One region of the Hafnia paralvei genome, then DNA from elsewhere that is predicted to be linked to it. Evidence: predicted binding sites of a transcription regulator. Region 1 holds the regulator's gene; each other region holds the start of a gene.

Region 1 (2,206 bases):
AAAGCCAACAGGCGGCGCAGATTGCCACGCCACGCATTACGGAAATACTCCATGTGTAGCCCACGCAACTTCATTACATGCCACACAAGGCCAATCCCTAGCAAGAAAGTGGCATAATCGGCAATCACCGTCGCGCTAGCGGCTCCCTGAACCTTCCAGCCCAAACCAACGACAAACCATAGATCAAGCGTAATGTTAATGAGGTTTCCGACCACAAGCAGAATGACAGGTGCGCGGGCATATTGAACGCCAAGCAGCCAGCCTAAAATCACCAGATTAGCCAATGTTGCCGGTGCGCCGAGCCAACGGATGTGCATAAACAAACGAGCCTGCTCCAACACATCCTGATGCCCGCCAACAATGCGTAACACCCCCTCAATTAACGGTTCACGCACTGCAATAATGACAACCCCCGCCAACAAAGCCAGTAGCAAAGGTTGAACCAATGCACGGGCTAGCGCCGTTTTATCGCCAGCGCCAAATGCCTGAGCAGTCAACCCCGTGGTGCTCATCCGTAAAAACAACAGCAGCATAAAGAGGAAGGATGTCGCCATCGCGCCTACAGCAACACCGCCCAAATAAACAGGGCTATCCAAATGACCAATAACTGCGGTATCAACCAGTCCCAAAAGCGGAACTGAGATGTTCGACAAAATCATCGGCAGCGCGAGAATCCATAGCGCTTTATCAGTTGGTGTCAGTAATTTCATTTTTTCACGTCATCCCAGATCCACTTGCCAGCCTTCTCCCAACAAAGAAAAAGCCCCAAATAAGGGGCTTAGTCTATCGGCGTTACCGCAAACACAATAGCGAGAACTTTAGATCCAGTCGCCGTTGCGGATAACACCAACGGCCAGACCTTCAATCGTGAAGTTTTGTTCACGTAGGTCAACCACAATCGGTTCAAAATCGCTGTTTTCAGGCAGTAGCTGAACAATGTTGCCTTGTTTTTTCAAACGTTTAACCGTCACTTCGTCTTCAATACGAGCAACAACAACCTGTCCGTTACGCACATCTTGTGTTTTATGCACGGCCAGTAAATCGCCGTCTAAAATGCCGATATCACGCATCGACATTCCATTAACACGCAGTAAGAAATCGGCATTAGGCTTAAACAATGAAGGGTCGACCTGATAATGGCCCTCAATATGTTCCTGTGCCAGCAGCGGCTCACCGGCAGCCACCCGGCCAATGAGAGGTAGCCCCGTTTCATCTTCCATCAACAAGCGAATGCCGCGTGAAGCACCGGACACAATCTCAATCACGCCTTTACGTTGTAACGCTTTTAAATGTTCTTCTGCCGCATTAGGAGAGCGGAATCCCAAACGCTGTGCGATTTCAGCACGCGTTGGCGGCATGCCAGTTTGTTCAATATGGTCACGAATCAGATCGTAGACTTCCTGCTGTCTGGCTGTAAGTGCTTTCATTCCACCACCTGTTTGTTTATACAGTTTTGCTGTGAGTATATACAGGTGGCGGCCATTTTGAAACCGTGAAATACATAAAGATTGAACCGTACCGCATCTGATTGGCTCTAACCGCACACTTTTTGTGTTTTTACAGTCAATATCCAGCAAATTCCCGTGAATAAATTAACTGTTTTTTACAGTTTCCAGTGCGCGATAAGTTCGTTGCGGACGCCCAACTTTGCCGTATACAATTTCTGCCATGATCATGTGCCGTCCTGCACAAAACTCTAAATAACGTCGTGCGGTCGTACGGCTGAGTTTCAGCTCCTGTGCCACAGTTTCAGCAGTATGGCGAGCATCAAGATCGGCAAACAGTCCCTGCACTTTATCTAAAGTGAGCGCATCAATACCGACAGGTAACTCTTCTTTATGCTCGCCGCGCGCATAGGCATTAAACATGTCATCGATCTGGCGCTGGCTAGCACTATTGTTACTTGCCAGCATTCGCATCCGCTGATGGTAACGGTCTAAAGTTTGGCCTAAACGCTCATAGGCTATCGGTTTTACCAAGTAGTCAAAAACACCGCAGCGAACTGCATCAGAAACGGTATCCATATCGCTAGCTGCCGTAGTGAACACTACCCCACCAGAGAATCGAGCCTGAGTCAGTTCGTGCAACAGGGTAATACCTTTTCCATCCGGCAAATAGTTATCCAGCAGGATCAGGTCAGGTTTGAAACGCTCGACCATCATTCTGGCCTGCGCGAGATTTCCCGCTAACCAAACCTGTCCACAGC
Region 2 (2,206 bases), 1.5 Mb from region 1:
TGAAAGCACCGTTGTTGTCGCCACGGTATTCCATACGACCTAACCAGTCGTAGCCCATTTCAAAGCCCAGGTATGGGTTTGCTTGGTAACCGAAGAACGCACCGCCACCGAACTGGTCAGGACGTACGTTGGTGCTACCAAAATGGTTGATGCTGTTGTCGTAGTAGTGGGACCAGCCCAGTTTACCACCAACATACCAAGTATCATCTTTAGGTGCTGCTTGCGCTACGGTAGCGAAACCAGCGAGTGCCACTGCTAATGCGATAGCTGTCTTTTTCATTTTGCGCCTCGTTATCATCCAAATAGGCCAAAGAGCTAGAATGCTACAATTAGCCCTTGGTTAAAATCCTTTGCTAGGTTTTCGCTCGATTAATTACTGTGCCAATTTTCTTGGCGTTATAGAGCAACCTTCGCGATAACAAGTCTACAACGAGATTAGAAACTTACAAGTACGATGTGATATAGCTCAACAAAAAAACGATGTATATGTACACTTCGTTTAACGTTTTGTTCAAAAAATAAACGTCGTTTTTTTCGTAAAAAAGAGCAGTAACTCAGGTGTGATGCGGCTTTCTGCTATAAAATTAACTGATTAGCAGAGAAAAAATATTTTTGATAAGATTTCTCTTAAATTTACTCAATGAAACAATTTAGACTGAATTTTTAGCAAGTTTAGTTGTCCGTTATCGGATTCCACATTGTGATCGGGCTGCATGATCAGTCCAAAACACTCTCCATCCTGAGCCGCTTTTCTTAATCTTGCCCGTTCATTTTGTGTCAGCGGCGGAAGCCAGCCCAATACCACACTATAGTTACCACTACGTAGAGCACATTCCATCGCATAAATAGAGTCTACGGGTTCAATCTGGTTGAGTTGCATCACCTTGCTAGCCGGTAATCCAGAATCGGCTAACCATTGTTTGCTCAGTTTATGCTGTGGGTTAAGCCAAAGTAACCAGCGAGATTGCTTACCTAGCTGACGCAGCAATGGAAGCAAAAGCAATGACAACATAGGCTGATGTTCGCTATAGACTAATTCACTGATAACGCCTGCATAAGCATTTTCTTGTCCCTCAGGTTGATGTGCTGAGGTGTTTAAAAATGATGGGCGATCGGTGTAGTGCTGCAGTGAGTGTGTGCGCATAAATATGTTCTCGCTGTGTGTACTGTATGAATATACAGTACATGGGCGGCGCGCTGAGATCAACCTATTTTTTACAATGCTCTTCGCAAATCTGTGATGAAAAACGCTCAAAATTCACTTTCAGTTTGGATGCTTTTCGGTAATTCGCTATGTTCTTAATTCACTGTTATTGCTAAATAAACTTAATATTTATGCTGTGAATGTAATTACAAGGAGATAACCATGAAAGGATTGTTTAGCAACAAAGCGGATATTGCACATGAAGTTTTCTCTTCACTTGGTGCAGTGAAATTGCGCTCGCAGTTTGGCGGTTTTGGGGTATGGCTGGATAAAACAATGTTTGGTGTTGTATCGGATGGTGAGCTCTACTTGCGAGCGCATGACGAGCTCAAATCTCGCTTTGTTACTTATGGCATGAAGGCTTTTATTTACACCAAACGAGGGATCCCCGTTCGTCTTAGCTATTTTCGTGTCGAATGCAATATGTGGGACGATCCCAGTTTGCTTCGGCATCTGGCCTATGCCTCGCTACAACAATCCATAGAGCTGAAATCATTGAAAGCAGCAGAGAGCGACGGTTTGCGAACTTTGCCAAACATTAACAATATGATGGAAAGGCTCTTAGGCAAGATTGGGATAACCAGCGCTGATCAACTGATTAGCATGGGAGAGACCGAAGCGTTTATTCGGCTTAAGAAGCTAAATGCCAATTTACATAATCGACTATTATTTGATCTAGCAGGCGCAGTACGAAAGTGCCATGAGGCAGCTCTTTCTTACCAGGTTCGCATGACGCTTGATGAATGGCTAAAAAACAACACATATCGATGGCAAAAGAAGTAACGAGCTTTGCACGTAGGCAGGGAGTGACATTCCCACTTCCTGCCTACGTATGACACAGTGCTTCAGCTTGGCATCAGCCCCTGCTTGAGTTGCATTAGTTCAGGCAGTACACCCATCATTAAGCTGATTTGCTGAACAACAAGCTGTTCAGTGTTATCTGAGGGGGATGAGTACTCGGTAAGACGATGCTTTAGCTTCTGAATGGCCTCTTCGGTGCGT
Region 3 (2,206 bases), 1.9 Mb from region 1:
GGTGATGTTTTAATGAAGGCGCTCACATGCTTGCAGAATTGACTTTCTCCTCTGAGCTTTTCAGCGGCCCTTTCTGCATAGCTACAGATAGCCTCTTTCATATCCTGATACTCAGTAATGTGATGACCAAAGCTGCGACTACATAGAATCTGTTGCTTCGTGGGAAGCATCTCCTCAATGCCCAAACATGATTCACCTCGTAATTCACGCACCGTTCTCTCAAGAACTACGCTGTAATTACGTCGTACATAGGCTAAATTCATATCAGCCAATTTTAGTGCTGTATCAACCCCTATTGTTCGCAGCGATTTAGATAGCCTTCTGCCAACACCCCAAATCGTTTCCACTGGCATGAGAGCCATCAATTTTCTCTGCCGCAGTTCGTTGGTCAAAACAACAACACCACCGGTCTTACCCCATTGTTTCGCCGCATGGTTAGCCAATTTCGCCAGCGTTTTGGTTGGGGCAATCCCTACTCCCACGGTGAGATGGGTTCCCCACCAAATTTGCTCTCGAATCTCACGCCCATAGCCGTCAAGATCTCGGCAATGATTCACACCTCGCAGATCCAGAAATGCCTCGTCGATCGAATACAATTCCACCTGCGGAGCCATCTCTTCAAGCAAGGACATAACCCGTCGACTCATGTCACCATACAAAGAATAATTGCTACTAAACACATGGACGCCGTGTTGTTCACATAGCTGACGCAGTTTGAAGTATGGCGTCCCCATAGTGATGCCGAGCTTTTTGGCCTCAACGGAACGAGCGATCACACAGCCATCATTATTCGATAGAACAACGATAGGCTGGCCACGTAAATCGGGGCGAAACGCCGTCTCACAGCTGGCATAAAAACTATTGACGTCAACAAGAGCAAACACTATCGCGCCTCATTAATTACAAATTTCACTACACCAAATGTTTCGAGATCCTCCCCCTCGTGAAGCTCAATCGGCGGGTAAGCGGGATTTTCAGCCAGAAGCCTCGTTCTAGGGTGCGTGACATAGCGTTTTACGGTGAACTCACCACCAAGACACGCAATGATAATGTCGTTGTGCTTAGGCCTGATACTCGAATCCACCAGCAATAACGAGCCGTCAAAAATACCGATCCCTACCATCGAGTCTCCAGCGACACGAACAAAATAGGTCGCGGCGGGATGTGCAATCAGCAGCTCATTTAGATCAATAGGCTTATCGATGTAATCCGCGGCGGGGCTTGGAAAACCGGCAGGTACACGATCGTCATAGAGAGGCAGTGGGATTGCCTGCTGGGAAACGGTGGCTGGATAAAATTTCATAACGTCAAACCAATATATGTATATGCATACAGTATAATGCTTGGTTTCAGTTATGAAAAGAGGTCGCTAGTGAGATAACCAGCGACGTAGAAGGAAAGTTCTGATTAGAAAGGAGTTAAATATTTCGTACGGAGGCTTGTCTTGATTAGCCAACGTCAGCCTGCAGAAAAATACCTAGCTCGAAAACATCCATTTAATCATTCAGATACATTCATGAATATCTCGTTTTATCACAACATCAGAGTTTCTTCTGCAGTAAAACCGGAGTTATTTTATTTATATAAATTGAATTATCTGGTATATCTGATAACACCAGAGCTTGAGCTCCGATTGTTACATTATTACCTATCTTAATAACATCAGATATAATACATGCATTAGCACCAATATCGACATTATTACCAATATTTATTGAATAGTGACTTCCATTTATATTTTTCACTCCAATGGTAACACCTTGTTTAATAGATACATTATCCCCAATGACCGCAAAATTTGTTATCACAACATTCGAGAAATGATTTATCCAAGGATTGTCTCCAATAATAGCCCCTAGCATTATATCCACATTGAAGTTTGAAATTAGGTCTCTATTTATTCTTTTTGCTACTTTTTTATAATTTCGATTGCCACTGAGATACATCGCATTTGCTAATCTCCACCAAAACCAGAAAATCGCATTCATATTTGTACTTTTTTTAGACTTCCTATACTCTTTAAATAGCCTTAGCCAAGAAAACTTATATTTCCCTTTTAATATTTCAGTTTCCCATGACTTTCTTAAATCACTATTTATATTTGAAATTAGATATAAAAAAACAAAGAAGAGTTTCATGTGATTGTTTATTTTAATTAGCTAAATTAATAAGTTAGAATAATATCTGTTCAAAAAAATAATGCAAT

Evidence for each region. Region 1 encodes LexA, which represses DNA repair genes until DNA is damaged. Its sites were predicted from a motif close to TNCTGTATGTACATACAGNA; they were not measured.
Region 2: the regulator LexA is predicted to act here: its motif matches at 1,165-1,184, upstream of sulA (SOS-induced cell division inhibitor SulA).
Region 3: the regulator LexA is predicted to act here: its motif matches at 1,318-1,337, upstream of umuD (translesion error-prone DNA polymerase V autoproteolytic subunit).

The regions. Positions count from the first base shown of each region.
Region 1 covers NZ_CP083737.1:378,753-380,958, reverse strand. Annotated here, with positions in the region: gene dinF (MATE family efflux transporter DinF) at 1-710, opposite strand, end outside; gene lexA (transcriptional repressor LexA) at 819-1,427, opposite strand; gene dpiA (two-component response regulator DpiA) at 1,593-2,206, opposite strand, start outside.
Region 2 covers NZ_CP083737.1:1,905,556-1,907,761, forward strand. Annotated here, with positions in the region: gene ompA (porin OmpA) at 1-280, opposite strand, end outside; gene sulA (SOS-induced cell division inhibitor SulA) at 638-1,144, opposite strand; gene K9N75_RS08930 (TfoX/Sxy family protein) at 1,367-1,987, shown strand; gene yccS (YccS family putative transporter) at 2,050-2,206, opposite strand, start outside.
Region 3 covers NZ_CP083737.1:2,279,949-2,282,154, reverse strand. Annotated here, with positions in the region: gene umuC (translesion error-prone DNA polymerase V subunit UmuC) at 1-884, opposite strand, end outside; gene umuD (translesion error-prone DNA polymerase V autoproteolytic subunit) at 884-1,303, opposite strand; gene K9N75_RS10815 (serine acetyltransferase) at 1,542-2,138, opposite strand.